Regions from separate parts of the Kitasatospora sp. NPDC033851 genome, predicted to be linked through region 3. Evidence: riboswitches for the same ligand, from Rfam matches in the RefSeq annotation. Region 3 holds a riboswitch; each other region holds the start of a gene.
The links. A riboswitch is a leader RNA that binds a small molecule or an ion and turns the genes downstream of it on or off. The one in region 3 is predicted to bind cobalamin.
Positions count from the first base shown of each region.

Region 1 (4,124 bases), on a different contig from region 3:
TGGCGGAACGCAGCCGCGAGCGGCTGCGCCAACTGTCGAGCTAGGCCTTACGGTCCGGGCTCTATGGTCTGGGCCCTACGGTCCGGTACGGAAGGACACCCGGGTGTGGCGCTCGCCGGTGCGGATGGTGAGCCCGTGCTCGGGGAGGGCGGCCGGGTCGCCGCCGTCGGCGAGCCAGCAGGCGACGGCGGAGCCGAGCAGCAGCGGATCGACGCTGGGGGCGGTGCCCGTCCAGTCCGGTTCGGCGCAGGCCGCCAGCAGCAGGCCGGTGCGCAGCCGGAGCAGGTGACGGTCCGGGCCGAGGGCGGCCACCGCGACGGCGAGGCCGGGGAGTTCGGCGGCGGAGTCGGCGAGCCAGCGTTCGGCGGGGCGCTCGGCGTGCACCTCGGTCCGGGCGAGGACCTCGGCCGTGTAGCGCAGGGCGTCGCCGGGGTGCTCGTCGGTGAGGGCGTGGAAGCCCCGTGGGCTGTGGTCCTTCGGGTCGAAGGGGTAGCGCCGCAGGCTGACCTCCGTCCCCTCGCTCGCGCCCTCGACGTCGTAGGCGGTGGGCCGGTCGGCGGCTCCGGGGCCGAGGACGGGCTTGGGGTAGGGCGGCAGGGCCGGTTCGTCCCCTGGTTCGTCCAGTTGCTCCAGGAAGGAGTAGAGCAGCGGGCGCAGCACCCGGGCGGATTCGCCGCGGCGGGCGAGTGAGCGGTCGGTGATCTCGCGCAGGTCGGCGGGGTCCCGGGCCAGGGCCTTCTCGACCTGGGCGGGGAGGTCTCCGTCGGGGTCGAGCACGGGTGCGGCCTGGCCGAAGGCGTAGCTGGGGGAGCGCGGGTCGAGCTCGGCGGCGCCGGTGGCGACGAGCATGGTGGGGCGTTCCAGGGCGGCGCCGTAGAAGGAGACCGAGCCGTGGTCGCCGATCAAGACGTCGGCGGCGACCAGGGCGGCCTGCCAGCCCTGGTGCGGCGGGATCAGGCGCAGGCCCATCCGGCGGGCGGCGTCGAGCAGGGACTCCGGGTCGTGCCGACTCCAGATGTTGGGGTGCAGGACGACGGCCACGGTGTACTCGTCGGCGGGCAGCCGGCGGACCAGGCGCTGGGGCAGGTCGGGGCGGCGGCCGAATAACGAGTGCTCGCTCCAGGTGGAGTTGACGACGACGAGCCGTCGGCCGTCGACGGCGCCGAGTGCGGCGCGGTAGGTGTCGCGGGAGCGTCGGCTGTGCAGCATCCGGTCGAAGCACGGGTCGCCGACCACGTGGGCGACGTCCAGTGCCTCGGGGCAGGAGTCCCGCAGGCGGTCCAGTTGCTCGGGGTGGGAGAGGCCGAGGACGTCCACGAACACCCGCCCGCGGTGGGTGAGTTCGTTGCGGGACAGGCCGGCGGCGCTGACCGTGTCGCCGGTGGACTCGGTCACCAGGCGGTTGTAGCCGGCGCCGTGCGGGAGGACGACGAGCCGGGCGTCCAGGCGGTGCATGGAGGAGTGGACGGCGCAGGCGACGGCCAGGTCGAAGCGGTGCCGGACGGCGTCCTCCCAGTCCAGCACGGTGAAGCCGGGCAGGCCGTGCAGGTACTCGTCGAGGGCGCGGTCGGCGAAGGCGGAGCCGGGGTTGACGGTGAAGTACCGGGCGATGCCGTCGGGGTTCAGCAGGGTGAGGACGTCCAGGACCCGGGTGGCCGAGGTGAGGGTGCGGGCGACCGCCAGCACGCGGGCCTTGACCGGTCGGGTGTTCCAGCGGTCGGCGGGCCAGACGTGGGGGTGGGACGGCACACCATGATCGTACTCATCCGGGGTGGCGCGCCGGGTGCTGTTTCCCGAGTGTCGGTCAGCCCGCCGCTGCGGTGGGCTCGTGGTGCTCGGCGGCGGCGCACGCGTCGAGGAGGGGGCGCATGTCCTCGTCCACGAGCCGGTAGCGCACCACACGTCCGTCCTTGTCGCCGGTGACCACACCGGCCGTGCGGAGCAGCCGCAGGGCCTGGGACACGGCGGTGTCGCGCATGCCGGTGGCGACCGCGAGATCGGTGACGGCGAGCGGGCCGGCCCGGTGGAGGGCGAGCAGCAGGGCGAGCCGTCCGGGGTCGGCGAGCAGGGAGAACCGCTCGGACCAGGACCGGACGTGCGCGGCGTCGCCGATCGCGGCGATGGCCTCGCAGACCCGGTGTCCGTCGATGGTGCGGTGGCCCGCGCGGTCGGCCGGTACGAGATGCATGCGGACATTCTTGCAGGCGGCGTGCTGTGATCCTGGACACCTGCGCAGGTGCGCAGCCTTGCATGGGTCGGGGCGTGGCCCCTACGGTGTTGCCCGCCGTGGTGCTCGGGAAGACCGGTGACGGACCCTCAGGGGTCCGGATTCCGGAGCGGCCCTCGCCACTGTGATCGGGTCACTCCTCCGTCCCCGGAGGAGTGTCGTCCGTACCCACGACGCCACTGGGTGCCTCGCGCACCTGGGAAGGCGGGTACGGACGTCCCGTAAGCCAGGAGACCGGCCACGGCATCTCACGAAGTGATTCCACGAGGTGCTGGAGCGTGATCCGAAGATGACCCTGCCCGAAACCGCCGCCGCAGACGTGAAAGCGGGCGTGAGAACGGTCCCGTCCGTGCTGCCCACCTTCCGGTGGAAGCGCGAGGACACCGTCCGTACGGCCGGGCTGATGGGGGTGATCCTGGCCATGCACGTGGTGGCCTTCGGGACGCTCATCTTCCTGGTCGCACCCGAACGGTACGCGGTCGGTACCCAGGTCTTCGGGGTGGGCCTGGGTATCACCGCGTACACCCTCGGCATGCGGCACGCCTTCGACGCCGACCACATCGCGGTGATCGACAACACCACCCGCAAGCTCATGGCGGACGGCAAGCGGCCGGTCTCGGTGGGCTTCTGGTTCGCCCTCGGGCACTCCTCGATGGTGGTCCTCATGTCCGCCCTGGTGGCGGGCGGCGCGCAGCTGGCGAGCACGCTGATGGACGACGACTCGGCCACCCACAAGTGGCTCGGCATGATCGGGACGACCACCTCCGGCGTGTTCCTCTACCTGATCGGCGCGCTCAACCTGGCGGCGCTGCTCGGCATCATCAAGGTGTTCCGGGCGATGCGGGCCGGGCAGTACGACGAGGCGGAGCTGGAGGCGCACCTCGACTCGCGCGGCTTCATGGCCCGGGTGCTGAACCGGGCGACCCGCTCGATCACCCGGCCCGGGCAGATGTTCCCGGTCGGCATGGTGCTGGGCCTGGGCTTCGACACCGCGACCGAGGTCACCCTGATGGTGATGGCGGGCTCGGGCGCGGCCTCCGGGCTGCCCTGGTACGCGATCGTCTGCCTGCCGCTGCTGTTCGCGGCCGGGATGAGCCTGTTCGACACCCTGGACGGGACGTTCATGAACTTCGCGTACCAGTGGGCCTTCGCCAACCCGGTTCGCAAGGTGTACTACAACCTGACCATCACTGGGCTGTCGATCGCGGTGGCCTTCATCATCGGCACCATCGAACTGATCGGCGTGCTGCACGAGAAGCTCGACCTGACCGACCCGGTGACCGGCTGGATCGCGGACATCTCGCTGGACAACGTCGGCTACGCGATCGCCGGGCTGTTCGTGGTGGTCTGGGCGGTGGCGATCGGGTACTGGAAGCTCGCCCGGGTCGAGAAGCGCTGGGCACCCGAGGGGTCGTGAGCCGGAGGGCATGAGAGTGGCTCATGGGGCCGGGGCATGAGCCGCGCTCATGCGGCAGCGCCATGAGCTCGACTCATGAGCTCGACTCATGAGGTCGGGCCATGAGGACGGCTCATGCGGCCGCCCCATGAGGACAGCTCATGCGGCAGCGCCATGAGCGTCACTCATGCGGCCGCGAGCAGCACCCGGCCGGAACGGTGGAGATCATCCGGGTCGACGAGGGCGAGCCGGCCCTGGTGCACGACGAGCGCGGACACCCGGTGCCGGTCGGCAGCACGGTCTTCTTCGGCGCCTCCTACCCGCACGTCTGCCGCAACCCGGGGCGGCGGATGCCGGCGCTGACCATGGTGGTCTCCGCCCGGCCGCCGCGCTGACCCCTGTCCTCGCGCGCCGAACGGCGCCTGCCCGAGGTGTCCCGGGGTTCCGTCGGGAGTGCTCGGCGGGCGGTTCGGCCCGGGGGTTCGTAGGCTCGACGCATGG
Region 1 is NZ_JBVIRL010000004.1:211,740-215,863, forward strand. Features, by position in the region: gene ACZ51D_RS10450 (hypothetical protein) at 76-1,749, opposite strand; gene ACZ51D_RS10455 (ArsR/SmtB family transcription factor) at 1,805-2,188, opposite strand; cobalamin riboswitch at 2,271-2,484, shown strand; gene nicT (Nickel transporter NicT) at 2,517-3,644, shown strand; gene ACZ51D_RS10465 (cupin domain-containing protein) at 3,785-4,018, shown strand; gene ACZ51D_RS10470 (M24 family metallopeptidase) at 4,121-4,124, shown strand, end outside.
Region 1: it holds a riboswitch for cobalamin, as region 3 does, so the genes downstream of both, nicT (Nickel transporter NicT) here and ACZ51D_RS04920 (ribonucleoside-diphosphate reductase subunit alpha) in region 3, are expected to answer to the same signal.

Region 2 (4,124 bases), on a different contig from region 3:
GCCAGGAACGGCAGCGATCCGGCCGCCGGCACCCCGCCCTCGATCAGCTTCCACAGCGCGTCGGTGTCCGCGTGTTCCTCGATCAGGTCGCCCAGCCGGTCCAGCCGGGCCTCGCGCGCCTCGGCGAAGGAGGTGTCCGGCGCCGGGACGAACGCCCGGCCCGCCAACTCGGCGACCTCGCGCAGGAGTTCGCGACGGAAGTCGTCGTTCTCCAGCACGCCGTGCCAGGTCGTGCCCCAGACCGAGCCCACCCGGCAGCCGTCCAGACTCTGCCCTCGGCCATCGGAGACGAACGCCTGGCCCCCCTCCACGGCCACCACCCCGTGGTGGATCTCGTAGCCCTCGACCCGGTGCCCGAACGCCTCGCCGACCGGCCGCGCCAGCACCTTCTCGGCGCCGAACCGCACCTGCGTCGGCAGCAGGCCGAGCCCGTCGACGGCGCCCGCCTTGGACTCCACCTCGTCGACGATCCCGCGCGCCAGCATCTGGTAGCCGCCGCACACCCCGAGAACCGGCAGCCCGGCCGCCGCCCGCGCCTTCAGCGCCGGCTCCAGGCCGCGCTCGCGCAGCCAGGCGAGGTCCGCCACGGTGGCCCGGGTGCCGGGCAGCACCACCAGGTCGGCGTCGGCCAGCTCCTCGGGTCTGGTGGCCCAGCGCACCAGCACGCCCGGCTCCTGCGCCAGCGCGTCCAGGTCGGTGAAGTTGGACAGCCGGGGGAAGCGCACCACGGCCACCCGCAGCACGTCCGCCCCGAGCGGCCCGCGCCCGTCGACCCGGTCCACCACCGTCGACAGGTCCAGCGAGTCCTCGGCGTCCAGCCACAGTCCGGGCAGCATCGGCAGGGTGCCCAGCACCGGACGGCCGGTCAGCTCGTGCAGCATCTCCAGCCCGGGCGCCAGCAGCCGCGCGTCGCCGCGGAACTTGTTGACGAACCAGCCGGCCACGTGCCGCTGGTCCTCCGCCGACAGCAGCGCCAGCGTCCCGTACATCGCCGCGAACACGCCGCCGCGGTCGATGTCCCCGACCACCACCACCGGCAGCCCGGCGGCCGTGGCCAGGCCCATGTTGGCGATGTCGCGGTCGCGCAGGTTGATCTCGGCGGGCGAGCCGGCGCCCTCGCAGACGACCACGTCGTAGCGGCGGCGCAGGTCGGCCAGGCACTCCAGGGCGCGCTCCAGCAGGACGGGCTTGCGCTCGCGGTAGTCCAGCGCACCCACCTCGGCGACCGGCCTGCCCAGCAGCACCACCTGGCTGCGGCCGTCCGCGCCGGGCTTCAGCAGCACCGGGTTCATCGCCGCCTCCGGCTCCACCCGGGCGGCCTGCGCCTGCATCGCCTGGGCCCGCCCGATCTCGGCGCCGTCGGCGGTGACGAAGGAGTTCAACGACATGTTCTGCGCCTTGTACGGCGCGACCCGCACACCCTGGCGGGCCAGCCAGCGGCAGATGCCGGCCGTCACCACGCTCTTGCCCGCGTCCGATGTCGTCCCGGCGACCAGCAGCGCGTTGCTCATGCCCCACCCCTCCTCTTACCGAACGCCCTGATCACGAGATGCCCCGCGACCGTCGTACCCAGTGCCAGCGCGCCCACCCGCCGGGAGAGCGCGCAGGCCCGCTCGATGTCGTCCACCGTCACCGGCCGCAGCTCCGCGCCCAGCACCGGACGGTGCTCCACGCGCTCGCCGTACTGCAGCGTGCCGCCCAGCCGCACGCCCACCGCCCCGGCGAACGCCGACTCCGCCTGGCCCGCGTTCGGGCTCGGGTGCGAGGAGCCGTCGCGCCGCCAGACCCGCCAGGCCGTCCGGGGCTGCGGGGCGGCGGCCACCGTCAGCAGTGCGGTCAGCCGGGCGCCCGGCCAGCCCGCCACGTCGTCCAGCCGGGCCGAGGCCCAGCCGAACCGGGCGTAGCGCGGCGAACGGTGTCCCACCATGGCGTCCAGGGTGTTCACCGCACGGAACGCCAGCAGCCCGGGCGTGCCCGCCAGGGCACCCCAGGCCAGCGCGTTCACCACGGCGTCGGCGGTGTTCTCGGCCACCGACTCGACCACCGCGCGGGCGATCTGCTGCCCGTCCAGCGCGCTCGGATCCCGCCCGCACAGGTGCGGCAGCCGCTCCCGCGCGGCCCGCAGGTCGCCGTCCTTCAGCGAGCGGCCGATGGCGCGGGCCTCCCGGGTGAGCGAGGTGCCGCCGAGGACCGTCCAGGTCGCGGCCGCCGCCAGCGCCGCCCGGCCCAGCGGGCGCCGGCCCACCGTACGGTCCAGGGCGAGCGCGCCCGCCGCGACCGCGCCCACGCACAGCGCCGTGTACCCGGCCCCGGCCGTACGGTCGTCGCGCCACAGGCGCCGCTCCAGCCGGGTCGCCGCGCTGCCGAAGACGGCCACCGGGTGGCCCCGGCGCGGGTCGGCGAAGCGGGCGTCGGCGGCGTAGCCCGCGACGGCGCCCAGTGCGAACGCGGCGGCGCGGGCCAGGGGGCGTCCGGTCGCAGGACGGACGGTCACAGGACGAACGCCGGAAGGGGGCTGATCGGAAGACAACTCATCGGGAGACAGCTCGGCGGAAGGCCGCTCGGAGTCCGGTGGGGCGGGGCAGCCTGCATCGCGTGCGTGTCCTCACTCAGGGTCCGCGCCCTGGATCGACGTAGCGGGGGCGAGAGTCTCCTGGCTTCCGGGTCGGACACACCCCCGGGGCCTTCCAGCGGCTTCTGACGGCCCGCCGTGGCGATCATTCCGAGCGTGCTCCCCGGTGACAGTGGCGGGACCGCGCCGGACTCGCACCGGCTTCCTCTCCATGCCTCCGATTGGCCCCAGGATCCCATCACGCGGCCGAACCGGGAGTCAACCGAGGTCACGGAGGGGTTGGTCACACCGGGCACCGCCCCGACGCGCTGTGGGATCGCCCAGCGGAGCACCGCCCCCGGACCGGCCGCTTCGTGGGTTCGGTCGCTGGGGCGCACCGCGGTCCGCGCCTACCGTTCGGTGGCATGCGTCGCAGAAAGACCCCCACTGTCCCGCCTCCGGTGCCGTTCTCCCCCGCGGCCGCCCGCGCCCACCGGGCCGGCCTCGGCCTGACCCCCGAGCAGGTCGCGGAGGGCATGGCCGCGCACGGCGTCCGGCTGCTGCCCGCCCACGTCCTCGCCTGGGAGGCCGGCGAGCTGCGCCCCAGCGAACCGGAGTTCATCGCCCTCGCCCGCGCCCTCTGGTGCCCCGCCGCCCAGCTGATGGACACCCGCCCGGTACGGCTGCGCGACCACCGCGTCGCCCGTGAACTCGGCCAGGCCGCCGTCGCCGACCGCACCGGCACCGTCCTCGCCACCTACCGGCAGGCCGAACTGACCGGCCAATGGGACGGCGACGAGGAACAGACCCGCGCCCTCGCCGAGGTCCTCGACCTGACCCTGCCCGAGCTCGTGGAGGCCACCGGCCGCCGGGAGGCCCTCGGCCAGCTCCTCCGCCAGTGCGTCGCGGGCCGCTGGCAACCCCACCTCCGCGCCCTCGCCCGCATCGTCCCGGCCCCCGCCGACACCCTCGCCGCCGCTCTCACCGTCCTCCACCAGGAACACCACGTCCCCACCCACTGGGGCGCCACCACCCGCGCCGCCCCACCCCCCACCACCGACTCCCTCACCCCCCGCTTCTGGCACCTCCTCGACGCCGCCACGGACTGACCCCGCGCCCCGACGCCGGACCCCGTCCCCGCGCCCCGACCCCGCGCCGAGTGACCCGGACGGCCCAGCCCGGTGGCCGGGCGGCCGGGGCGCCGGTGGACTGGTGCACGAACACCGTCCGGTCCGTGACCAACAGAGCGGGGATCGATATGCGCTGGGGAACCGCCGCCGTCGTGGCGGCCGCCGCCGTCGGAGCCGGGGCCGTCGTCCTGGTGATCGGCCGCCGGGCCTCCGAGCGGATGGTCCGCCCGGTCACGGCCGTGCAGGAGTCCGGGCCGGTCCTGGTCCGCGGCCTCGGCGTCGGGCGGATCACCTTCAGCCGCAGCCCCGAGAGCCTGCGTCCCGGCCGCTGGGCGGTCGAGTGGGACGACGGCGGCCACGCGGTCGTCGAGGAGGTCCTGCACAGCGACGAGGAGGACGTCACCCGTCGGCTGGTCCGCGCCGACCGGGGCACCCTCGTCCCC
Region 2 is NZ_JBVIRL010000007.1:294,439-298,562, forward strand. Features, by position in the region: gene ACZ51D_RS16800 (cobyric acid synthase) at 1-1,511, opposite strand, end outside; gene ACZ51D_RS16805 (cobalamin biosynthesis protein) at 1,508-2,494, opposite strand; cobalamin riboswitch at 2,648-2,779, opposite strand; gene ACZ51D_RS16810 (helix-turn-helix domain-containing protein) at 2,977-3,660, shown strand; gene ACZ51D_RS16815 (alpha/beta hydrolase family protein) at 3,786-4,124, shown strand, end outside.
Region 2: it holds a riboswitch for cobalamin, as region 3 does, so the genes downstream of both, ACZ51D_RS16805 (cobalamin biosynthesis protein) here and ACZ51D_RS04920 (ribonucleoside-diphosphate reductase subunit alpha) in region 3, are expected to answer to the same signal.

Region 3 (4,124 bases):
GTGGTCGGGTAGAAGTTGATGTCCACGACGCGGTCGAGGAAGGTGACGGCGGTGCGCACGGTGGCGTCGAGCCGCTCCCAGTCCATGGCGCCCAGCAGGTCGTCGGCGGACGCCCCGGGGGCCACGTGGGCGCCGAGGTTGACCGAGCCGAGGTTGCAGACGGCGGTCTCGGAGTCGTCCGTGACCTCCAGGATCTCGGTGCACAGGTTGGAGGAGTGCACCGTGCGGCCCGGCAGCGCGGTCTGGTTGGCGGCGCGGTTGGAGGCGTCCTTGAAGGTCATCCAGCCGTTGCCGGTCTGCGCGAGGGTGCGCATCATGCGGGCGTACAGGGTCTGCGCGGGGATGGTGCGCACGGCCTTGCCGGCCAGCTCGGCCTTGCGGTAGGCCTCGTCGAAGTCGGCGCCCCACAGGTCGACCAGCTCGGGCACGTCGGCCGGGGAGAACAGCGACCAGTCCGCGTTGGCGTTGACCCGGCGCATGAACTCGTCCGGGATCCAGTGCGCCAGGTTGAGGTTGTGGGTGCGGCGGGCCTCTTCGCCGGTGTTGTCGCGCAGCTCGAGGAACTCCTCGATGTCGGCGTGCCAGGTCTCCAGGTAGACGCAGGCGGCGCCCTTGCGACGGCCGCCCTGGTTGACGGCGGCGACGGAGGAGTCGAGGGTGCGCAGGAACGGCACGATGCCGTTGGACTTGCCGTTGGTGCCGCGGATCAGGCTGCCGCGCGAGCGGATGCGCGAGTAGGACAGGCCGATGCCGCCGGCGTGCTTGGACAGGCGGGCGATCTGCGCGTAGCGGTTGTAGATCGAGTCCAGGTTGTCCAGCGGGGAGTCGAGCAGGTAGCAGCTCGACATCTGCGGGTGGCGGGTGCCGGAGTTGAAGAGCGTCGGCGAGGAGGTCAGGTACTCCAGGCGGCTCATCAGGCCGTACAGCTCGGCGACTTCGCGCACGGACTGCTCGTTGTCGCCGACCGCCAGGCCACAGGCGACGCGGAGCAGGAAGTGCTGCGGGGTCTCGATCACCTTGCGGGTGATCGGGTGGCGCAGCAGGTAGCGGGACTGCACGGTGCGCAGGCCGAAGTACTCGAAGCGGTCGTCGCCCTTGGTGTCGATCAGCGCGTCCAGGGCGGCGGCGTGCTTGGCGACGAACTCCGCGGTGGTGTCGCCGATCAGGCCCTCGGCGTGGCCGACGGTGATCGAGGCGGAGAAGGACGTGGAGCCCTGGCTGTTCGCCTCGTCGACGATCTCCAGGGCGAGCAGGCGGGCGGCGAGCTTCGAGTACTGGGGGTCCTCGGCGATCATCGACGCGGCGGCGTCCACGGCCAGCCCGCGCAGCTCGGCGAAGTCCGAGCCGGCGTGGCGGCCGCGCAGCGCGGCGGCGGCGACATGGCCGGGGTCGACCTCGGTGAGGTCGACGCTGCGGTCGGTGAGCAGCCGCAGCAGGGCGCCGCCGGGGTCGGAGACCTTCGGGTCGGTGAAGGCGGTACCGGAGCCCTGGGCGGGCAGGGTGGCTGAGGCAGCGGTGGTCAAGGCGCTCTCTCCTGGCGGCGATCGTCGGCGGTGATCGGAGTACCGGGCGATCGGGGCAGGGGAGCACGCGCGCGGGCGCAAGCGGCGTCCGTGCGACGGTGGCATCCCCGGCCCGCCCGCGAGGCCCGGAAGGTACTGCTGGTGCTGGCGCGGCCTCTGCGGGAGGGCCGTGGCGCACGCTGTCGGCAGGTCATCGGACTCGCGGGCAGGGCTCTTGGAGCCGCTCGCTCACCGCTGCGGGGCAGTCCCGGATTCCCACCGGGTTCCCCTGCATCGACAGCAGGGATGAGCATACATCTAGTGGCGCGAGTCCGATGCAGCCCCACATGTAGTGTCGCGGGGCACGACTGTTCGACTCATCGTGCGATAATCTGCTCAGGCTGGAGGGTGCCATCCCTGGCCCGTACGGGCATCGCACGGGCGCATCCGCACCTGGGTGGTCCCGCCCGCGGAGGCGCTCGCAGAGGCGCCCGCGGAGGCGCTCGCAGTCCCGCTCGAGGAGGCGCTCGGACCGGCACTGGCGGCAGCGCTCGGACCCGCACTCCCGGCAGCACCCGGATTCTCGACGCAGCGCCCCGTGTCCTGGTTGGCGAGCTGTCCCGTGGGGGTCACCCGCCAGCGCTGGTCGGGCCGCGAGGTGCAGCCGGTGAGGACGGGGAAACCGAGGCCCGGGTCCTCGACGCAGCGCCCGTTCTGCCCGATCGAGCCGTTGTCCCCCATCGTCCAGGTCTGGGCCGGCGAGCCGTCGCAGGTGCCGGCGCCGACCGCGGCCGGATCGCCCGCCACCCGGCTGTCCAGACAGAGACCGGGCAGGGCCGAGGTGATCGCGCCGCTCGGCTGTCCGGCGGCGGCCTGGAACGAGAAGGAGTCGCTGCCGAGGCCGGCGCCGCCGTCCCAGATCTCGAACCCGGCCTGGACGGCGCACAGGTAGGAGCCGGCCGGGACGTAGCCGCGCTGGATGGCGTCGCGGGTGAAGGCCCGCAGGTCCAGGTCGGTGACGGAGGTCGTGCCGGTGGCCATCTCGTAGGTGATCAGGGTGTGGCTGCTCTTCTTCGGGGCCTCGTACACGCGGTAGGAGGTGCCGCCGACCTGTAGGTCGCCGGTCCGCTGGCCGAACGGGGTCTTGCCGTTGCCGCGCAGCCAGATCATCAGCTCGGCGCTCTCGGTGAAGGAGCAGCTGGTCCGGCTGTTGCTGTACCAGACGTCGTACGAGACGTTGTAGACGCCGCCGTCGACCTGGGTGGTCTGCCAACTGCTGGTCGCGTACCGCAGGTTGTCCACCGGGATGGGCAGCGGGCCGGTGCCGGGCTGGAGCTGGGTGCTGATGTGCGGGTAGGCGCCGGGGCCGCGGTCCGGGTCCGTGAGGCTGGCGGGGCTGATCCCGCTGCGGGTCACCCGGAAGTCGGTGCCGGCGCCGCTGCTGCTGATGCAGAGGCCGCCGGTGGCGTTCCACTCGTTCGGGTTGATCAGGTAGCGGCCGGAGTCGACGGCCTGGGACGGGTAGCGGTTCTGCCCGGTGGAGCAGATCTCGCCGGCGGTCGCGGCCGGCAACGGGGTGACGGCCGTGGTCGCCCGGACGGGCGCCTGCGGGTCCCGCGAGTCGTGCGGGATCAGCACCGCGCACAGGGCCAGCACGATCGCGATGGTCGGCGCGAGCCACCACCACGGGCGCAGGCCGCGGCGCCCGGTTCCGGGCACGACGGGGTGGGTCATGGGGCTCTCGCCTCCCTGCTGCGGTGTCTGCGGCCGGTGCGCGGGCCGGGGCGGTGGTGTCGTAGGCCGGTACGCGGGCCGGGGCGGGGTCGTGCTCACCCGGCGGGCGTGGAACTCGACCGGGGCTTGGTCGCGGGCGAGGTCGGCTTCTTGACCGGAGGCTTCTGGGTGGTGGCCGACGGGCTGGGGGAGGCCGGCGCGTCGGGGGAAGGGGCGGGTGCCGGGGCCGGCGCCGTGACGGTCAGGGCCGGCTCGGAGTGGACGGTCCAGGGCGTGTTGTAGCGCGGCGCGGAGACCCCGGCGGCGAACGCCTGGGCGGCGGCGGGGGACGCGGCCACCCGCCAGTCGACCTCCTTCCTCGCCTCGTACCAGATCACGCCGATGATGTCGGGGTGCTGGGCGAGCTGCGAGAACATCTCGGTGATCCACTGTGCCTTCAGCCCCGAGGTGTCGGTGGCCCCGGTCTCGGTGATCACCACGGGCTTGTGGCTGAACGCCCGGATCTGCTCGATGGTCGGCTGGAAGATCTGGTCGAACGACTTGTACTTCTCGACGCCGGTGGTGCCGTAGTAGCCGGACAGGCCGACCCAGTCGACGTAGTCGTCGCCGGGGTAGAGCGTGTTCAGGCTGGTGGCGTTCTCGTAGTCGACGTTGGGGCTCCACACCCAGGTGACCCGGGTGGCGCCGGCCTGCTTGAAGATGTCGTGGACGTGCCGCCAGGCCTGGACGTACTGGCCCTTCTTGTTGCCGTTGGACTGCTCGGCCCAGGGGTACCAGTAGCCGTTCATCTCGTGGGCGAAGCGCAGGGCGACGGGGTAGCCGAGGCCCTTGATGCCGTCGGCCCAGGTCTTGATGTAGTCGTCGAACCTGCCGTCGATGATGTTGGAG
Region 3 is NZ_JBVIRL010000002.1:384,459-388,582, reverse strand. Features, by position in the region: gene ACZ51D_RS04920 (ribonucleoside-diphosphate reductase subunit alpha) at 1-1,499, opposite strand, end outside; cobalamin riboswitch at 1,691-1,816, opposite strand; gene ACZ51D_RS04915 (GH12 family glycosyl hydrolase domain-containing protein) at 1,899-3,236, opposite strand; gene ACZ51D_RS04910 (glycoside hydrolase family 26 protein) at 3,332-4,124, opposite strand, start outside.